4 regions of the Blautia sp. JLR.GB0024 genome follow, and region 3 is predicted to be linked to each of the others. Evidence: riboswitches for the same ligand, from Rfam matches in the RefSeq annotation. Region 3 holds a riboswitch; each other region holds the start of a gene.
What was found. A riboswitch is a leader RNA that binds a small molecule or an ion and turns the genes downstream of it on or off. The one in region 3 is predicted to bind cobalamin.
Positions count from the first base shown of each region.

Region 1 (5,341 bases), on a different contig from region 3:
TTCCATCATTCCGGATCAGATCGAGGCGGGTACTTTCATGTGCGCGGCGGCAGCTACCATGGGGGATGTCATGGTGAAGAACGTGATTCCGAAGCATCTTGAGGCGACCACAGCCAAATTAGAGGAGATCGGATGTGAGGTGGAGGAATTTGACGACGCGGTACGCGTAGTAGCCTCCAAACGCCTGAAACGCACCCATGTAAAAACCATGCCCTATCCGGGCTATCCCACAGACATGCAGCCCCAGTTTACTGTGGCACTGACACTGGCGGAGGGGACAAGCATTGTGACGGAGTCCATTTTCGAGAACCGTTTCAAATACGCGGACGAGCTCTCCCGTATGGGAGCCAGCATCAAGGTGGAGGGCAATACAGCCATTATTGACGGCGTACACAAACTGACCGGTGCCAGGGTAAGTGCGCCCGATTTGCGCGCGGGAGCGGCTCTTGTCATTGCAGGGCTTGCGGCAGAGGGAATCACCATTGTGGACGATATTGTTTATATCCAGAGAGGATATGAGCGTTTTGAAGAGAAATTAAGATGCCTGGGAGCAGAGATTGAGAAGGTTTCCAGTGAAAAGGATATACAGAAATTTCAGCTTCGTGTAGGATGAATCCATAGGCTGGCTTTTTTAGCCAGCCTTTTTCATGCGGGAAAATATAATTGACAGATATCGGATGCTGTGCTAAGGTAATCATGTGTATAAATTCCATATCAGCTTACCGAGTGCACCGGGATTCAGTTTTGCCCTCTTAAAAAATTCCGGTGAAAAGGGAATCAGGTGAAAAACCTGGACGATCCGGTCACTGTGAGCAGGGAGCGAAGCGCAATGAGCCATTGTATAAGAAATTATATGAGAAGGAGCGCTGAACGGAGATCTGCGAGTCAGGAAACCTGCTTGGATAAGTAAAAGGTTGAAACTTCCGAAGAAAGTTTCCTATCCATTATGATATTTGATATGGAATGCCTGCCTGGAACGTGAACGAAACAGGAACCTGTGTGAGGAATTTATGCATCCATAAAAGCAGGGGGTCACCGGGGACGATCGTGTATCTATACATTTCCTCCGCACCCCAAATGTATAGATTATTGGGTAATCTCAATAATCATGGATTGGTCTGACACGAATCGGCCTATGGGCCTCCTGCAGGAAAAAATAGTGTATACGGCTGCTGTGGGATTACTGCCTGACAGCAGCTTTTTTGCTTCAATGGGAAATGAACGCAGACAGCACTGCCCCGGTGCGGAAATACGGCTTAGGAAAATGACCACAGGCCAGGTTATATCGTTTGGCTGTTTTGGAGCAAAACCGGAATGAAGGGATCAGAAGGGAGAATCGGTAATATGCGGGAACAAGACTTGATTGCAGCAGCTGAGGAAGCGGGGTTTGCAAAAGCCGCCGTGATGAACACGGAAGATTTGGAATTTGAACATGAGTTCCGCAGGTTCTGCGAACAGAACGACTGTGGAAATTATGGCAATAACTATGGATGTCCACCCTACTGCGGAACCCCGGAGGAGATGCAGAACAGAGTCATGCGGTACCGCCAGGCGGTAGTTTTCCAGTCCAGAACCCCGGTTAACAACATCTTTGATGATGCGGAGACAAAACAGATCAAGAAGATACACACCCGGATGACACTGCGCACAGTAGAAGAACTCAAGAGAAAAGGACTGGATGAGGACGGTATGTTCATCATGTGCGGACCCTGCAACCTGTGCGACGTATGTAATATGCCGGAAGGAAAACCATGCGTGCAGGAGCAGAATCGCTTTTCCTGTCTGTCTGCGTACTGTATAGATGCGGCGAAAATGGCGAAACACTGCAATATGGATATGCAGTGGAATGGGGATGTGGTTTCGTTTTTTAGTATGTATCTCTTTGATAAAAAATAAAGAATAACGGATTACAGAGAAGATTAGATACGGAGCAGTCCGGGCTCATAATTACATGAATTTTAGATGGTACTTCGTAAATGGAGTACCATTTTTTGTAAGGTTTGTATCATATCTGCTGATCGAGACAGACCAATCTCAAAAGTTGGTAAATATTCACAAAATTTAATGACAAATTTCGCATATTATAGACAATTGCCAAAAGCGATTGTATAGATTATAATACAATTATCAAACGTGCACGGACACGGCGTAGGAGAAACCATGAAAGTTACAATCCGAGAAGTCGCAGAAGCAGCGAATGTATCAAGAGGGACAGTGGACCGGGCCTTAAATCACAGACCGGGTGTAAATCCGCAGGTAGCGGAAAGAATCATAAAAATAGCAGATGAGCTGGGGTATAAGCCCGATATGGCAGCCAGAACACTGGCAAATAAAAAGTATACCAAGACAATAGGAGTAATCCTTTGTTCGGAAGGCAATCCCTTTTTTAATGATGTTATCAATGGTGTCAACAACGCACTGGAGGAAATGGGGCACTTTGGAATACAGAATATTGTCAGAAAGATTAAAGGGTTTGACGCAGACCTTTTACTAAAAGAAATAGATGGACTTCTGGCAGAAAAAATATCTGGTCTTGTAATAACTCCGGTTAATTCCCAAAATGTGGCACATAAGATCCAGGAATTGGAAGACGCAAATATACCGGTAGTAACTATAAATACAGACATATCCAGTGTAAAACATCTTGCGTATGTGGGGTGCGATTATATAACCAGCGGATGTGTGGCAGGTGAACTGCTGGGTATGATGAGCAATGGATTCGAGGAACATGTCGCCCTGATCATCGGTTCCAGTATGGTCATGGCACAGGAGCAGCGTCTCAGGGGAATAAAGAAAACTCTGAAAAGGGATTACAGTAATATAACAGTGGAAGCAGTTATTGAGAATGACGACGATGACCAGAAATCATATGAACAGGTGAAAGCGCTGCTGAAAGAGAAGCCTGAACTGACTACGATCTGTTTTGCATCAGCAGGTGTGGAGGGTGGTATAAAGGCCGTCCGTGAGTCGGACTGCGGAAGAAAGCTCCGTATAGTAACGTATGACCTTACGGATATTGTGCGGGAAAATTTGAAATCCGGTGTTGTCTCAGCCACCATTTGTCAGGAGCCCTTCAGGCAGGGATTTCTGGGAGTTGAAATTTTAGGGCGTTATCTTTTATATGGCACAAAACCAAAGGAATCTACAATAAAGACGCATATATTTATAGCAACAAAATATAACTTATGAAAAATTCTCTTTATCCGATCAAGGGTAAAGAGAAAAAATTTAACCTTTATCGTGCACGGACACGAAAGAAAAGATTAGTTTTAAGCGTATGCTTTTACTAATAAATTTCAAAGGGTTTTATGAAACTCGAGATAGTAAAATTCTTTGATGAACTACATTGGAGGAGGAAGAAAAATGGCAACCAGCAGAGAAAGGCTGAATCAGACACTGAATCATATTGAGCCGGAAGAAGTGGTCGTAGATATGGGGGCGACACCAATTACCGGAATCAATGCAAATGCTCTTGACCGGTTAAGGAGGGCACTGGGCCTGGAGGAAAAAAGAGTAAAGATCAACGAACCTCTTCAGTTATTGGGGGAAGTGGAAGAGGATGTTCGTCAGAAACTGCATCTTGACTGTGTGGAAGTATCCACAGGCATGAATATGTTCGGATTTTCCAATTCGGGCCGTAAGCCCTGGGTATTGCAGTCCGGTCTTGCAGTTGATGTTCCCTTGAATTTTAATACCACAGTAGATGAGACAGGTCGTACATATCTGTATCCCCAGGGGGATTTAAGCGTACCGCCATCCGGTATGATGCCAAAAGGAGGATTTTTCTTTGACAACATTACCAGAGGAAATATCGAGTTTGATGAAGACACAGACAGTGCGCGGGTGGATTTTAAGGATGACTTTGCTGTCATTACAGATGAACAGCTGGATGAACTGAAACGGCAGTGTGACTACTACTATAACAATACAGATTACGGAATTGTTTACAGCGGTGCCATAGCCTCAATAGGTGATTTTGCAACGGTTCCCGGACCGAATGTGAAATATCCGAAAGGAATCAGGAACCTGTCAGATTTTATGATGGCACATCATGTATGTCCGGACTATATCCATGAGATTTTTGAGATGCAGGTGGAGACGGGACTAAAAAATGCAGAATTGATCCGCCAGGCCTGCGGCGACAAAATCCAGGTGATTTACATATCAGGGACAGACTTTGGAACTCAGAACGGGCCGTTTATGTCATTGGATTCGTTTAGAGAATTTTACAAACCGTATTATAAAAGAATCAATGACTGGGTGCACAAAAATACAAATTGGAAAACATTTTATCATACATGCGGCGCAGTCATGACATTTTTACAGGACTTTTACGAAGCAGGAATGGATATTCTGAATCCTGTTCAGCTCTCAGCCAAGGGAATGGATGGTAAGATCCTGAAGGAAGAGTGGGGTGATAAGTTTGTTTTCTGGGGTGGAGGTATTGATACACAGCATACTCTGCCTTTCGGTACACCGGATGAAGTATATCAGGAGGTAAGAGAACGCCTGGAACTATTTTCAAAGGGCGGCGGATTTATATTTAATACAACACACAATATACAAAGTCCTACAAGTGCAGAGAATATGCTGGCAATGTTTCAGGCAGTTGAAGATTTCAAGAATACGAAATAGGTCTCGTTTTGGAGAGGAAAGTGGGGAAAAACTATGAAAAAAATGGCGATGTTTTTGGGAACGGCAATGCTGATGACTACAATTTTAACCGGATGCGGCGGCACAAGCGAAGAGACAGATAATGGGGGGAAGGAAAATCAGGCGGATACAGGTACAGGGGGAGATACAGAGACAGTAACAGATACGAACTCAGATGATATTGTCATATGGGCATTTGCAGAACCACATGCGGAATATTTCAGATGGGTGACAGAGGAATATAAGAAGGAACATCCGGATGTTAATTTTACCATTGAGATCATGACAACAGATGCACTTTCTGAACGTTTGGCAGTGATCAATGCATCCGGGGGAGAAGGAGCCCCCGATTTGGTAGATCAGGAACAGGGGTTTTTCTCACGCTTTATGTCCGAGGAGCAGATGTGCTATTATCCTCTTGACGAATTTATGGAGCGGGACGATGTAACGGATAAGATGGTCAAGAACCGCTTGGACCTGTATGCTTATGATGGACATTATTACGGCCTGGAGCATGCTCTGTGTCCGGTGACTATGGCATACAGAAAAGATTTATTTGAGGAATATAATATTGAAATTCCAACCACATGGGAGGAATATAAAGCTGCAGCAGAGGAATTTGCAAAACATGATATTTATATTTCGGCAACAAAGGATATGTCAATGGGCGGCGAACTTGACGAGATTG
Region 1 is NZ_JBANBF010000002.1:172,320-177,660, forward strand. It holds gene V8Q34_RS04970 (UDP-N-acetylglucosamine 1-carboxyvinyltransferase) at 1-613, shown strand, start outside; cobalamin riboswitch at 713-916, shown strand; gene V8Q34_RS04975 (DUF2284 domain-containing protein) at 1,315-1,896, shown strand; gene V8Q34_RS04980 (LacI family DNA-binding transcriptional regulator) at 2,161-3,189, shown strand; gene V8Q34_RS04985 (uroporphyrinogen decarboxylase family protein) at 3,364-4,635, shown strand; gene V8Q34_RS04990 (ABC transporter substrate-binding protein) at 4,669-5,341, shown strand, end outside.
Region 1: another riboswitch for cobalamin. It lies ahead of V8Q34_RS04975 (DUF2284 domain-containing protein); the one in region 3 lies ahead of V8Q34_RS16225 (energy-coupling factor ABC transporter permease).

Region 2 (5,341 bases), on a different contig from region 3:
TGTGTTCACGGCGGGGGGAAGTCTGCCCTATGATATGGGATGCTATTACCTCCATGCACTGATCCACCTGCTGGGGCCCGTAGCCAGGGTAAACGGATTGTCAAAGGCCTTCCATGAGCAGGATATGCAGCGCAATCCCAGAAATCCGGGATACAACAAGCCTTTTGATATGAAATTCCCTACATCCTTAACCGGAGCGCTGGACTTTTATAATGGCTGCTATGGCACTTTTACTGCCATCAGTGACAGCCACAGAGAGCAGACAGCCCGTCTGGAGATCTACGGAACGGAAGGTACACTGATCCTCCAGGATCCCAACTACTTCTATGGCCCGGTACTCCTGGCCAGAGGACAGAGAGGGGAGGAGACAGCATCCATGCCTCTGACTCATGGATACGGGCAGTTTACCCCTGAGACAGCTGACATGTCTGGAGAAGAGAGAACCTGGAGAGATAGTTTCCGTGGAATCGGTGTGGCGGATATGGCATGGGCCATCCGGAATAACAGGGCGCACCGCTGCAGTGCGGAGCTGGGGCTTCATGCCATTGAGATCATTGATGGGATCGGCATAAGCTGTAAAGAGGAGAAAATGTATCACATGACCACAAAACCGGAACAGCCGGCAATGATTCCCCAGGGATTCATTTACGGGACAGCGGCTGAGGCGTGTCTGGATACCTATTAGAATGAGAGAAGAGAAAGAGGCGTGGAGCGAATAGAGTCCCGCCTCTTTTAACATAATCAGGCAGCGGATATGGGATAATGCAGAAGGGAGAAGATGCATGATTGATATAAAAGATAAAGATATATTTCCGGACAGTGATTTCCTTGGGGAAGAAGAGCAGGGATACAGAGAAGCAGTGGAGGAGGCCGGCGTCAAGATTGTGGTCCTGGATGATGATCCCACGGGGATTCAGACCGTACACGGGGTTTACGTGTACACACATTGGGATAAAGAGAGTATCCGACAGGGATTTGCCGGGGATGAAAGGGTATTTTATATTCTGACAAATTCCCGTAGTATGGGGCAGGAAAGGTCGGTCACGATACAGAGGGAAATTGCAGCGAATGTAATGGAGGTGTCTGAGGAGACCGGCAGGGATTTTCTGTTGGTGAGCAGGGGTGATTCAACCCTGAGAGGTCATTATCCCGCGGAGACGGATGCGCTCAGAGAGGGATTAGAACAGAAGGGACTAAGGGTGGACGGGGAGATACTCTGTCCTTTTTTTGAAGAAGGCGGACGATTTACGATTCGTGATATTCACTATGTGAAAAACAGGGAAGGAAAATTGATTCCGGCAGGAGATACCGAATTTGCCAGGGATGCTACGTTTGGTTATCGCAGCTCTGACCTGAAAGAATGGGTGGAGGAAAAAAGCTGCGGCAGGGTGAGAAAAGAGTCTGTACTTTCCATCTCTCTGAATGAATTGAGAGAGGGGAAGGTGGATGAAATAACCGAAAAGCTTATGGGGGTACAGGATTTTGGCAGGGTTGTTGTGAATGCAGCCTGTTACGGTGATCTGAAGGTGTTTGCCGTGGCTTTTTGGGCGGCATGGAAAAGAGAAAAACGGTTTTTGCTGCGGACAGCCGCCTCCGCAGTGCAGATACTGGGAGGCATTACGGAGAAACCTATGCTGACGTCCCGGGAACTGCATGTTGAAAAAAAGGGGTACGGAGGTCTGATAGTGATAGGTTCTCATGTAGATAAGACCACCAGGCAGTTGAATGAGCTGAAAAAGTGTAAGGAACTGTCCTTTCTGGAGTTTCATGCTGAGACAGCCGCCCATGAAGTAATGCTTATAAGTGAGTGCCAAAGGATCAGTGAAGAATGCAGCAGAATACTGGCCTCAGGGAAAAGTGTGGTGGTCTATACCAGCCGCAGAGTGATCCATGCGCTCTCCGGAGACAGAGAAGAGAACCTCAGACTGTCTGTACGGATAGCGGATGCTGTGACCGAAATCGTGGCATCTCTCAGCGTGAGACCGAAATATTTGGTGGCAAAAGGGGGGATCACATCCAGCAATATCGGAACCAAAGCGCTGAATGTAAGGAAAGCTTTTGTACCGGGACAGATTCTTCCCGGGATACCGGTGTGGGTGACCGGAGAGGAGAGCAGATTTCCGGGACTTCCCTATGTGATCTTTCCGGGGAATGTAGGGGAGGATGGGGATTTGCTGCGGGTAGTGAAAATTTTGGAATACGGACAGAAATAGAAATCATATACACAGACTGCAAAGACCGCAGCCTGGCGCGTGGCTGTCTCGGGATTGCCTTGTAATTGCAAGGCAGCACTTCACGGGACAGCGGAAGGCTGAACTTTTACAATCTATGTGCAAAGTTTGAGTAAAGTAGTTTGACGATTAGCACTCAGTATGATAAGATAAAACTAATATAAACGGTGCAGAGAATATTTGGCCGTTGAACATGACAATCTGCCGACAGGGGAATCAGGTGAAAATCCTGAGCGATGTGGTCGCTGTGAAGGAATATAGTATTCCAAAGCCAGGATACCTGCCGCCGGATGGAATGGAGCTTCCGTACAAAGCCGTGCATTCCGGATTGATTACAGATTCATCATAATGATTCCGTGACAGGCCCGTATATAGAAGCGAGTCTGTTTTTTTAGTGCACTTTATTCATACCGGCAGCGGGTGCTGGGTGCGGCAGCAGATTCTACAAAAGGCAAAGGAGAACAACATGAAAAAGAACAACAGCAAAAAAGTAATCATAGGAGCCATAGCGCTGGTCGTCGTATGCGCAGTCCTGCTCCTGGTTTACAAAAATTTCATGCCGAAAGGAGCGGAGGGTGACAAAACCGTCACAGTAAAAGTAGTACACGGAGACGGCAGTGAGAAGGAGTTCAGTTATGCGACTGACGAGGCATATCTTGGAGCGGTGATCCAGGCTGAGAATCTGGTGGAAGGTGAGGAAGGCCAGTACGGGCTTTTCATGACATCTGTGGACGGTGAGAAAGCAGACGATTCCAAACAGCAGTGGTGGTGCCTGACAAAGGGCGGAGAACAGGTGAATACATCAGCGGACCAGACGCCTATAGAGGACGGGGATACTTTTGAACTGACCCTGACTGAGGGGTATTGATTGAAAGGATGCGAAATACCAATGAAAACAAGGTCTCTTGTTATTATGGCAATGCTGACAGCCATTTTGTTTCTGGGACAGGTGTGTATGGCTTTTCTTCCCAATATTGAAGTGGTGACATTGCTGGTGATTCTGTATACACAGGTGTACAAAAAGAAGGTTTTCTTTATTATCTACGCGTTTGCCCTGCTGGAAGGCGTCTTCTACGGGTTCGGGATCTGGTGGTTCAACTATCTGTATGTGTGGAGCATTCTCGCATTGATCGTACTTGTAGTTAAGAGTGAATCGCCGTTGGTCTGGAGTATAATCGCCGGCGCCTATGGGCTGGCCTTTGGATTTCTGTGTGCGCTGCCGTATTTTGTATCAGGCGGTGTGGGCGGTGGTCTGGCCTATTGGATCTCAGGGCTGCATTTCGATGTGCTGCACTGCATCGGCAATGTGGTGGTCTGTCTGGTCTTATATAAGCCGATGTATTATATTTTGAAAAAGCTTGAAAATGTACAGCAGGTGCATGTGCCTTCAAGCCCGCAAATAAGATAAAAGTAATGAAACAGCAGAAGAATATGAAAGCCCTCCTCTGCGGATACTAAAGAAGTCAGGTATCTGCAAAGGAGGGAATTTTATGCTGATAATTAATGGGAAAATATTTACCATGACCGGAAAACCGGTAGACTGCGGATATATAAGAACAGAGGGCAAGGTGATCACAGAGGTGGGAACCATGTCCTCACTGGATAAAAGGCAGAAGGGGGAAGAGGTTCTGGATGTGGATGGTGCCTGGGTGCTGCCGGGGCTGATCGAGGCACATGCCCATATCGGAATCTCTGAGGAAAAATGGGGTGCCATCGGGGATGACTGCAATGAACTGACAAACCCGGTGACGCCGGCACTGCGGGCGATTGATGCTGTTAATGCCATGGACCCGGCATTTCATGACGCGATCAAGGCAGGAATCACCTCTGTGATGACCGGGCCGGGAAGCTCCAATGTAGTGGGCGGCCAGTTTGTGTTTATGAAGACCCAGGGCAGATGTGTGGACAATATGGCGATACTGAACCCGGCAGCCATGAAAGCAGCACTGGGGGAAAATCCAAAAACTACTTACGGGGAGCAGGGAAATTGCCCGGCTACCAGAATGGGGGAGGCAGCTCTTCTGCGCAGGACACTTTTGGAGGCAGTGCAATACCAGAAGGACAAGGAACGGGGCCGGCTTGACAGGGAGGACTTTGAGAAGGAACCGTGGATGCCTGTGCTCCAGCGTGTGATCCCTATGAAGGTCCATGCGCACAGGGCGGACGACATACTGACCGCCATCCGCATTGCAAAGGAATTTAATATAGATATAACCATAGACCACGGCACAGAGGCACATCTAATCGTGGATGAGGTAAAGGCATCCGGGTTCCCGGTGATCGTGGGCACGGATTTAACCTCGCGCTCCAAACTGGAAGTGCAGAATATGAATTTCAAGACCAATAAGATCCTGGCAGAGGCAGGGGTGCTCATTGCAGTGACCACAGACCACCCTGTGGCGCTGATCCAATATCTGCCCCTGTGTGCCGGGCTGGCGGTGAAGGAGGGGCTTCCCATGGAGGAAGGGCTGAAGGCCATTACCATCAATCCCGCCAAAATATGCCGCGTAGAGCAGCGTGTGGGAAGTCTAGAGGCCGGAAAAGACGCAGATATTGCCATATTTACGGGAAATCCCATGGAGGTTTTCACGAAGACCCTTTATACCATAATTGACGGTGAGATCATCTATAACGGCATGAAAGATGAGGAAAATTCTGAATTTGTACCGGGAGGCAGCCGAAAGGACGCACAAAAAACGGCGGCAGGAGAGAATGAGTAGAATTCTTTGAAATGCTGTGGTAAGATAAAGGTAACTATTCAGCAGGCAGTGCGGACTGCAGGTCCTTCCTGCAGAGCCGCAGGTACAAAGGAGGATGTAAGTGTGGCAAAATACAAATGTAGTGTATGCGGGTATATTTTTGAAGAGACAGAAAGTAAAAAGTTTGAGGACCTAAAACAGTGTCCTGTATGTAAACAGCCGGCTTCCGTATTTGTGCGTATAGAGGAGGAAGAGAAGAAGGCACCGGCGCCGGAAGAGCCGGGAACGGAAAATGCGCTTGATTATCCGCCGGAGTATGTGCGCCGTGATCCCTCCTGCCGCTATATGGCAGAGATCCATCAGATGGCGGTCACAGGAAAGCCGATCATAGAGGCCATGGGCACACAGATG
Region 2 is NZ_JBANBF010000002.1:300,025-305,365, forward strand. It holds gene V8Q34_RS05470 (Gfo/Idh/MocA family protein) at 1-685, shown strand, start outside; gene V8Q34_RS05475 (four-carbon acid sugar kinase family protein) at 783-2,213, shown strand; cobalamin riboswitch at 2,380-2,533, shown strand; gene V8Q34_RS05480 (DUF4430 domain-containing protein) at 2,698-3,099, shown strand; gene V8Q34_RS05485 (hypothetical protein) at 3,121-3,639, shown strand; gene V8Q34_RS05490 (amidohydrolase) at 3,722-4,951, shown strand; gene V8Q34_RS05495 (glutamate synthase-related protein) at 5,054-5,341, shown strand, end outside.
Region 2: another riboswitch for cobalamin. It lies ahead of V8Q34_RS05480 (DUF4430 domain-containing protein); the one in region 3 lies ahead of V8Q34_RS16225 (energy-coupling factor ABC transporter permease).

Region 3 (5,341 bases):
GTTGTACGCAGGGACTGCCAAAGGTGAGGTCACTCCGGGCACCACTTCGTAGGGGATTCCCTCTTTTGTAAGAAGCTCCAGCTCCTCCCCGCCTCTTCCGAAGAGGAACGGGTCCCCGCCCTTTAGACGCACCACCCGGTAACCTTTTTTTGCCTCATCCACAAGAACCTGGTTGATCTGTTCCTGGGGCATAATATGGTGGGAGGCACGTTTTCCCACGTTGATCAGGCGCACGCCGGCCGGAATCCGGGATAATACCCCCTGCCCCACCAGGCTGTCATATACTACCACCTGTGCGTTTTTCAAGGTCTCCATGCCCTTCAGGGTAAAAAGTCCGATGTCGCCCGGGCCGGCGCCCACAAGCCAGACCTTTCCTTTGCAGTATCTATTGTCTGTTTCCTGTTCACTGGCTGTCATATTCTCTCTTCTGCACTCCTCTCTCAGTTTCTGTGCAAGACGCACGCCCAGCTCCTCTGCTTCCTCTCTTTTCCCTTTCAGACTGCCCTTTTTATAAGCGCCTGTCTCTTCCTCGTAATAGAGTCCGGTAAGCAGGATTTCATCCCGGACCACCACCGCGTGGGCAGCCACCGGCGAGGAACATCCGCCGTCCAAAAACCTTACAAAAGAGCGCTCTGCCAAAGCCGCACAGGTACTGTCCGCGTCCCCGTAGCCGTCCAGATAAGAGTAATCCTTCCCTTTTCTGCCCTGCACGGTCAAAATGCCCTGTCCTGCTGCCGGAAGCATCTCCTCCGGCTCAAAATATCTGGAAATCCTGTGGGTAAGCCCCAGCCTTTTAAGGCCCGCCGCTGCCAGCACCAGCGCGCTGTATTCCCCGCTGTCCAGTTTCCGAAGCCGCGTCTGCACATTTCCTCTGACACTCCTGCACTCCATATCCGGGAATAATTCCCGAAGCTGCAGGGTACGCCTGAGACTGGAACAGCCGATGGGCTTTGTCCTGTCAAGCTCGGTCACTCCCTCCGGGAGCACCAGCGCATCTCTGGGGTCCTCTCTTTTTGAAAAGGCCAGAAGAGGCAGTTCATCCGGAACCTCCATGGGCATATCCTTCAGGCTGTGCACGGAAAGTTCACTTCTTCCGTCCAGAAGCGCCCGGTCCAGTTCTTTTACAAACAGTCCCTTTCCCCCCACTTTGTCAAGGGTTCGGTCCAGAATGATATCCCCTGTTGTCTTCATGGTGAGAAGCTCCGCCTTCAGTCCCTCATTGTTCTTCTCTATGTAGTCCTTCACCATTTCGCTCTGTATCACAGCAAGCCGGCTCTCCCGGCTGCCGATTACCACTGTCCTGCTGTTCATGCTCTACCTCCCGGCGTTTTCAAAAATTCTTCCACTTTTTCCCGCATCTGTCTTGTCTTTTTATGATCTTTTCCCGCCGCGTTAAATCCAATGACCACGCCATCATGGCAGATAAGTCCCGGGAAATGAAAATCACACTTGTTCTGGTCACTGGCTGTATTCACCAGTATGCCCAGACACTTGCAGGCACTGTAAATATCATCATTTACTCTGCTGTCATCTGTGGCTGCCAGAGCCAAATCCGCGTCGTACAGATCTTCCCGCCGGTATTCTTTCTGTTTCCAGATAAGCTCCCCCTTCTCTGCAAGCTCCCGGATCTCCGGCTGTACAAAAGGAGCGATCACCACCAGCTCCCCCACAAATCCCAGAAGGCTTTTGATCCTTCTGGCAGCGATCTTTCCTCCGCCGATGACCACGGCTTTTTTCTGTGTCAGGTCTGTATACAGGGGAAACAGTTTTTTCTCAGTCTTCATAAACCTTCTCCAATCCGGCCACGCACTCCATAAACGCGTCCTGTTCCAGGGAATCCCGCAGGCCGAAGATCATTTTGTTCACCACTTTTCCGGCTGCCGTGTCAATGGCTTTCAGGAGTTTTTCCCTGTCACTGTCCTCCATGGGCGTCTTTTTTAAGATTTTCAGAATCCGCGCGTTCAGATCCTCCACTGCCTCTGTCTTGATATCCTGGATTCTCGGAAATACATCGCGCCCTGAAAACCAATTATAAAATTCCGACATCTGCTCATCCAAAATGGCCCCCGCCTTCTGCATGCTGGCCCGGAGTCTTGGGGAGGCAGCATCGATCTTGAAGCTGTCAATGTCATAAAGCGTCACATTCTGCAGCTCTCCCACCTCCGGGTCAATATCTCTTGGCACAGCCAGGTCGATCAGTATCACATGATGGGGAACCTCTGCGTTTTCAAAAAGCTCTTTTGTTATGGTGCAGTTCGGGCTGGCTGTGGCGGATACCACCAGATCACATTTTGGCAGCAGTTCCATTCTGTCGCCGTAGTTGATACGCTCACACCCCTGGGGAATGGTCACAATGCCGCTCCGGTACTGACGGACGGTCACGGTCACATCAGCGCCTGCTTCTTTCAGAGCCAGTGCTGTCACCTTTCCCATCTCCCCGTTGCCGATGACCATGCAGGTTTTTCCCTGAATGGAAAATCCCTGGTTTTCCAGCCTGTCAATGGCCTGATGGATGACAGAGGTATTGGCCCTTGAAAATACCACTTCTGTCTTAACCTTCTTCGCCGCCGTCACTGCCATCCGAAAAAGCACCTCCAGCACACCGTCCGTACAGTAGGCATCCCTGGAAAGAGTCAGTGCGTCCTTCACCTGGGTAATGATCTGGTCCTCCGCCAGAATCTGGGATTTCAGGCCGCTGGTCAGATAAAACAGATGCTCCACAGCCTCCCTTCCTTCCCTTGTGATAAAATACTCCCGGTATTCCTCCTCGGGAACTTCTTTTTCTCTGCATAAAAAGCTAAGAAGGGACCCCTCCCAGTCTTCCTGCACACTGGCCCAGATCTCCATCCGGTTGCAGGTCGACAAAATAATACACCCTAAGATGTCCCTGTCTTCTTTCAGACGCTCCATAGCGCTCACCGCATTTTTTTTGGTGAAAGAAAATCTGGCCCGGACATCTACGGATGCTCTGCTGTGATCAATTCCAATCATGGAAATACTCATAGTTCCTACACTCCATATCTTTCGTTTCCGTTTTTTAGATGCCGCGGTCATAAAATATGACTGTTCCAAATCTTATACGGCACCTGCTGTTTTTTCATATTAGCACAGAATGAAAACGGGTGCAACATCTTGTTCCCCGTATACCCGGCAGGAAGATCTGGTGCCATAATAGTTTTCTGATTTTTCTTGTCGAATTCAATTGACAAAAAACTTCCGGGGAGATACAATAATCACAGAATTGAGTGTGCACAGGTGTCCGCTTTTGCGGAAGAATAGGAAAGTTGAGTTAAAAGCTCACACGGTCACGCCGCTGTGAGGGAAGAGCTGCATTTTATAATGTCACTGGGAAACTGGGAAGGCAAAATGCAGCGATGAGGCCCGAGTCAGAAGACCTGCCTGTCACAAACGATTTACACAATGGTTACGAACGATGGCCTTGTGTAAGAACAGGCGGATACGGCATTTATTCTTTGTATAAAGTCACCTGCCCCGCGTTTGTTCTTCTGATGGCCTGTCGGTATTTCTGCCGCCAGGTTTTTTTATACCCTTTTTGGCCTTTTGCCGGTTAAAGGGTAAGGCTTTATTACTCGATCAGAAGGAGGAAAAGACAAAATGAGTAAGAAACAGAAAAAAATCATTGTACTGGCAAGCATGTTCGCACTGACCTTTGGTATCGTGCCCAACGTCAGCGCCATGCACATCATGGAAGGTTATCTTCCCGGAGGGTTCTGCATCGCATGGGGTGTCATCTGCGTACCATTCCTGATCGCAGGATTCATGTCCATCAAGAAAACCCTGAATGAACACAGAAACCTGATCACTCTGCTGGCAATGTCAGGAGCATTCGTGTTCGTTATTTCATCCCTGAAAATCCCGTCTGTAACAGGAAGCTGTTCCCATATGACAGGAACCGGACTGGGTGCTATCCTTTTCGGTCCCAGCGCAGTTTCCATTCTGGGTATCATCGTACTGCTCTTCCAGGCGATCCTGCTGGCACACGGCGGACTCACCACACTGGGCGCCAATACTTTTTCCATGGCGATTGCAGGACCTTTTGTATCCTACGGAATTTTCTTCGTATGTAAAAAATGCAAGGTAAACAAGCATATTTCCATTTTCCTTGCAGCAACCCTGGGCGATTTATTTACATACTGCGTTACTGCTGTTCAGCTGGCTCTGGCTCATCATGCAGATACCACGATCATGGGAGCCATGGGAAAATTCCTGCTGATGTTTGCACCCACACAGTTATCTCTGGCAATTATCGAAGGCGTCATCACAGTTCTCATTATCATGGGTCTTGAAACCTATGCGAAACCGGAACTTCGTACCATCGGGTTTTTAAAGGGGGCAAAGTAATATGAAAAAAACAGTGATTGGATTAATAGTTGTGATTCTCTTAATTGCGTTTGTTCCGCTTTTTGCATTAAAGGATGCGGATTTCGGCGGCTCTGATGATGCCGGCAGCCAAATAGTTGAGGAAGTGGATTCCGGATTCCAGCCCATCGCGGAACCGCTCCTTGAAAAAATGCTTGGCCGCGAGCTTCCGGGCGAAGTGGAAAGTCTTCTGTTCTGCGTACAGTCTTCCATCGGAGTGGGCATTCTGGCCTTCTTTATGGGACGTTTTGTAGAAAGAAAGAAGCTGGGAAAAGGCGAATGATACTTTTCATCCGGCGAAAGGAGTAACTTATGATAACCATTGATAAGCTTTGCTATACTTCCAAGCTTAGATATGAAAATGCCGGTGAAAAGTTTGCGTTTGCGATGATTACACTTCTTTTTTGTGTAATGAGTCGTTCCATCGTGGTCGCATGCATTGTTTTAGCAGTTACAGGGATTCTCACCGTTTATAAGGGGGGAATCCCTTTTTCCCGCTATCTGCACTTTATGACTGTGCCGCTGGCTTTCTTGATTCTGAGCACCATTGCCATTGTTCTGAATGTAAAGCACGAACCGCTGGACCTGTTTGCCATCCCAATCGGGAGCTTATATCTCACAGGAAGTCTGGATGCCCTGCTCTACGCTCTGCAGTTGATCCTGACGGCACTTTCCGCAGTCTCCTGCCTGTATTTTCTGTCCATGACAACACCTATGCCGGACATCTTAAATGTACTGGGAAAGCTCCACTGTCCCAAACTGATGATCGAGCTTATGCTGCTCATCTACCGGTTCATCTTCGTGCTGCTGGACACTGCGTATTATATTTCCACATCACAGAACAGCCGCCTTGGAAACAGGGATTACAGGACAAGCTTAAAGTCCTTCGGCTCCCTTGGCTCTGTTTTGATGATTCGGGCAGTAAAGCGCTCCAATGCCCTCTACAGTGCCATGGAAGCAC
Region 3 is NZ_JBANBF010000007.1:12,755-18,095, reverse strand. It holds gene cobA (uroporphyrinogen-III C-methyltransferase) at 1-417, opposite strand, end outside; partial or broken gene hemC (hydroxymethylbilane synthase) at 448-1,311, opposite strand; gene V8Q34_RS16235 (precorrin-2 dehydrogenase/sirohydrochlorin ferrochelatase family protein) at 1,308-1,784, opposite strand; gene hemA (glutamyl-tRNA reductase) at 1,774-3,003, opposite strand; cobalamin riboswitch at 3,237-3,417, shown strand; gene V8Q34_RS16225 (energy-coupling factor ABC transporter permease) at 3,616-4,362, shown strand; gene V8Q34_RS16220 (energy-coupling factor ABC transporter substrate-binding protein) at 4,364-4,663, shown strand; gene cbiQ (cobalt ECF transporter T component CbiQ) at 4,693-5,341, shown strand, end outside.

Region 4 (5,341 bases), on a different contig from region 3:
GAATGTCCCGGGTTCCGTTTGTTTATAATCACATACCCCATGTACCTTGCATAAGCCGGGGCTGACAAACAGAGGTAAATCACCGGCATCTGCCGCAAGTTTTTCATATGCACCGTTCACGTAATTTTGATTCCAAAGCTCATGAGGATTGTTTGGGTGTACAGCGTTATCATGCAGAATATCTGCATTCACACCTATTCCATCTGTATTAAAAATACCCTCGTAGCCAAAAACCTGAAATGCCTCTTTGTTTTCAATGCGATAATCCATTCTTTTCTCTCCTTTGACTGAAATTTGGAAAGAAATTCTTGGGTATGCTTTAAGTGTTACACCACCAGCGCGCGCTTCCGTCGGTGTAACCCCGTGGAGTGTTCGAAACGCACGTGAAAATGAAACCGGCGAATCGTAACCATACTTTAAAGCGAGATCAATCACTTTGATATTGCCACCTTGCTGCAGTTCCATTGCTGCCATCGTCAGCCTCCTTCTGCGAATGTATTCCGTTAGCGAAATATCGGTAATAAATGAAAACATCCGAGAGAAGTTATAAATTGAACAACAGGCAATTCGTGCCAGCACTTCTTGATCGATCTCACCTGTCAGGTTATTCTCCACATACGCGAGTGCCAAATCCATACGGGTTAATAAATCCAAAAATCTCCCTCCCTTCAAACAAAGTATACTCAATATATAAATTGCTGTCGCAACATTTTAAGCCGAGTATTGTATAATTCTATATTTATATCATACCATAGAAAAAATATCTGGAACATATATATTATTAATATTTAACGAACTACGCTTACCTGAGCCATGTTCTGCTGGTGCGGTATCCGGGAGACGGACACAGGCACAAAGGAAACGGGGCTAAAGCGTATCAGAATCCACGATCTACACTATAGTTGTGCCACACTGCTCTATGCAAATGGTGTGGATATGAAATTCATACAGTAATGGCTTTGATATAGTACGCAACTATAGGTAACTTCTCTGTAGTCACTGTTGCGGCAGTTATACAACACAAAAAAGACTCAAACAATTACTTGTTTAAGCCTTTCCTGATTACTGCCGCAGACCGGAATCGAACCGGTACGGGTATCACTACCCACGGGATTTTAAGTCCCGGGCGTCTGCCAGTTCCGCCACTGCGGCAAAAGATATCGGATAGGCGAACCTATCCGATAAAATGGACGGTGGTGGATTCGAACCACCGAAGCAATTTGCAGCAGATTTACAGTCTGTCCCCTTTGGCCACTCGGGAAACCGTCCATGTTTTATTTAGATATGTCAGTTCTCTCTGACAAGATATTATTATAACAGATTTTTTCCAGATTGCAAGGGCTTTTTCGGTATTTATTTGAAATGAAGCGGATAGATAATGGATGGGAAATTTTTATCTATAACAAATTGTGATGTATAAAGAGTTGCAATCCATAAATATTCAAGTATAATAAAGACTTAGAGATTGATCATACAGGATATAAGTTGCTATTGCAGCATGAAAAGAGAAACCGGTGCAAGTCCGGTACGGTCCCGCCACTGTGACAGGGAGCGCTCAGATGTTATGCCACTGGACAGAAGTCCGGGAAGGTATCCGGGTGCGCTGAACTGAAGTCAGGAGAACTGCTTATATCTTTAAGATGTTTCGCACGGCTGATGGGAACTCTTGAAATAAGGGCAGGATTCTGCATTTTTAGGTAAATTTTGAGAGTTAGGGACAGTCTGTGTATCGGGCTGTCCTTTTTTGATGCGCAGAAGGAACGCGACTGCATCCGGCAGCGATGCGGACCGCAGATATCTCAGAGCTGTTAATAACAATGGAGGTGAAAAGGTTGAACAAGAAAAACACAGGCAGAAGGCTGGTCCAGATTGTGATCGTACTGATGGGAATCAGTTTTTTTACATTTGGACTCACCTATCTGTCGCCGGGGGATCCGGCGGAGATCATGTTAACAGAGTGCGGCAATGTGCCCACGCCAGAACTTCTGGAAAAGACAAGGGCTGAACTGGGACTCGACAAACCGTTTCTGGTGCAGTACGGAACCTGGCTGAAGGGAGTGATGACCGGAGATATGGGAACTTCTTATTCTATGAAGGTTCCCGTGGTGGACAAACTGGTATCCTGTTTCTGGCCCACACTGGAACTGGCGCTGGCTTCTCTGGTCATCATGGTGCTGATATCCGTTCCGCTGGGAATCTTATCAGCAGTCTACCGGAATAAATGGGTGGACTATCTGGTGCGGGCGCTGACCTTCCTTGGAGTATCGGTTCCGAATTTCTGGATCGGACTGATCCTTCTGAGTATATTCGGTGTGACGCTGCGGTGGGTAACCGTTTCCGGGGGAAGCACGGATTTCAAATCCCTGATCCTTCCCGCCGTGACTTTGGCTATTGCCATGTCCGCAAAATACACAAGACAGGTGAGGATAGCTGTTCTGGAGGAACTGAACCAGGATTATGTGACGGGTGCCCGCATGCGGGGAATCAGGGAGCGAACAATTCTGTGGAAGCATGTGCTGCCAAATGCCATGCTGCCGCTGGTGACCCTGCTGGGTCTTTCCCTGGGAAGTCTTCTGGGAGGAACCGCAGTGGTGGAGATCATTTACAACTGGCCGGGCATGGGCAGTATGGCGGTAAAAGCCATTTCCTGCAGGGATTATCCCCTGGTACAGGGCTATGTGCTGTGGATCGCACTGCTCTACATGGGAATCAATCTGCTGGTTGACCTTTCCTATACCCGTCTGGATCCCAGATTAAAGGAGGAGCGGTGATTTGAAGGTATTAAGATTTTTGAAGAACAACAAACAGTTTACCGTCTTTCTTCTTCTGGCCCTGGCAATTGCGGCAATAGCTGTCTTTGCACCCTGGATCGCTCCGCGGGACCCCTATGATGCTGTGATGAGTGATTCTCTAAAGGAGCCGGGGAGCACTTATGTCTGGGGAACTGACAAGCTGGGGAGGGACGTGCTCTCCAGAGTTATATACGGAACCAGGTCATCCCTGACCATGACGCTGTGTCTGGTGGCGGTCATCTTTGTGGTGGGGACTGCTCTTGGAATTCTGGCGGGATATTTTGGCGGAGCTGTGGACGCTGTGATCATGCGGATTGCGGATATGATGATCTCCTTTCCCGGTCTGGTGCTGGCAATCGCCATAGCAGGTCTTCTGGGGCCAAATATGGTAAATGCCGTTATTGCCATCTCGGCTGTGAGCTGGACAAAATATGCCAGACTTGCCCGCAGTATGGTCCTGAAGATCAAACAGAACCTGTATATTGATGCGGCTGTTGTAACAGGAACGAAAAGGGGCAGCATAATTATGAAATATGTGATCCCCAACATGATCACAACCATGGTGGTGACAGCAGCCACAGATATTGGGACCATGATGCTGGAGTTGGCATCCCTGTCCTTTTTGGGATTCGGGGCGCAGGCGCCCACCCCGGAATGGGGGCTGATGCTCAATGAGGGCAGAACCTACATATCCAAAGCCCCCTGGCTGATGATCTATCCCGGCATTGCCATTGTAGTCGTTGTGGTCGTCTTCAATATGCTGGGCGACAGTATCCGGGATATCCTGGACCCAAAACAAGAGTAAAACAGAAGGAGAAAAGAGATATGGATCAATTTTACAGAAAAATCATGTGTGCCCTGCTGGCGGGAAGTCTTGCAGCGGGATTGCTGGCAGGCTGCGGAAACAGCGCCGGGGAAAAGGCGGATACAGAGGATACGGCAGCTTCCGGGGAGAACTCCGCCTTAGATAAAACAGGCGGAGACGGCGGTGAGATCACCATAGGCGTTACAAGCTTTGCGGATACTCTGGAGCCTACAGAGCAGTATTTCAGCTGGGTGGTGTCCAGATACGGAGTCGGGGAGACGCTGGTGCGTTTTGATGAAAACGGCGAGATCGTGCCCTGCCTGGCAGAGAGTTGGGAGATCAGCGAGGACCAGCTCACCTGGACGTTTAAGATTCGTGAGGGAGTCAAGTTCTCTAATGGGGATGACATGACACCAGAGCTTGTGAAAGCATCCTTGGAACGTACCTTTGAGCTCAGCGACAGGGCAGTCTCCTTCTTTGAGCCTGCATCCATGGAGGTGGACGGACAGAACCTGCTTATCAAGACAAAAGAGCCGGTGGCCATCCTGCCGGGAAGTCTGGCAGACCCGCTGTTCCTCATTGTGGATACCCAGGCGGATACGGACGCCTTTGCCATGGAAGGTCCCATCTGTACCGGACCTTACGCAGTGGAATCTTTCAGCCCCACAGATTCCTGCGTTGTAGTCCGCAACGAATATTACTGGGATGGGGAAGTGCCTCTTGACAAGGTGACGCTTAAGTGCATAGATGACCAGACAACGCGTTCCATGGCCCTGCAGACAGATGAAGTGCAGATCGCGTACAATCTGAAGACGGAGAATCTGGCAGATTTTGAGGACAGCGGGGAATATAATATACAGCAGTTAGAGTCCCTGCGGTCCACCTATGCCTTTATGAACCAGAATGGCGTGCTTGGTGATAAAGCACTGCGCCAGGCGGTCATCAGAGGGCTGGATAAGGAAACTTACTGTGATACCCTGCTGGAAGGCGGAGCCACAGCGGGAAAAGCTCCGGTTCCCCCCACACTTGATTTTGGCTTCGATGAGCTGAAGGATGAAAACGCATATGACCCGGACGGCGCGAAAGCGCTTCTGGAGGAAGCAGGTTACAAGGATACAGACGAGGATGGATTTGTGGAGACACCTTCCGGAGAAAAACTGGAGCTGAATTTTGTCATATATACAAGCCGCGAGGAGCTCAATGTCTACGCGCAGGCAGCACAGGCGAGCCTGAAGGATATCGGAATCAATGTAAAATTGAATACAGTCAGCTATGAGACTCTGCTTGACATGAGAGATTCCGGAGAATTTGACATGCTCATCTGGAATGTCCTGGTGGCAAACACCGGTGACCCGGAAAAATATCTCCGTGAGAACTGGTACAGCACCTCATCCTCCAACCAGATGGGATACAGCAATCCGCAGGTGGATGAGCTTCTGGACCAGCTTGTCACAGAATTTAATGAGGATACAAGAAAGAATCTGATCATGCAGATACAGCAGCTCATCATGGATGACGCGGCAACGGTGTTCTTCGGCTATGAAACCACCTATCTGTTTTCATCAAAAAGTGTGACAGGGGTGAAGATGTATCCCATGGATTATTATTGGCTGACCAAGGACATTTCCCTGGCTGAATAGAGGAGAGGATATGCTTGAGATCAAGGATTTGACAGTCCGTTACGGAAAGCAGGAGCCCACAGTGGAGAGTTTTCAGCTTTCCATGAAAAAAGGCGAGATTGTCA
Region 4 is NZ_JBANBF010000004.1:443,392-448,732, forward strand. It holds gene V8Q34_RS12930 (AraC family transcriptional regulator) at 1-654, opposite strand, end outside; tRNA gene V8Q34_RS12935 (tRNA-Leu) at 1,067-1,152, opposite strand; tRNA gene V8Q34_RS12940 (tRNA-Tyr) at 1,188-1,269, opposite strand; cobalamin riboswitch at 1,466-1,645, shown strand; gene nikB (nickel ABC transporter permease) at 1,833-2,771, shown strand; gene nikC (nickel transporter permease) at 2,773-3,597, shown strand; gene V8Q34_RS12955 (ABC transporter substrate-binding protein) at 3,618-5,237, shown strand; gene V8Q34_RS12960 (ABC transporter ATP-binding protein) at 5,248-5,341, shown strand, end outside.
Region 4: another riboswitch for cobalamin. It lies ahead of nikB (nickel ABC transporter permease); the one in region 3 lies ahead of V8Q34_RS16225 (energy-coupling factor ABC transporter permease).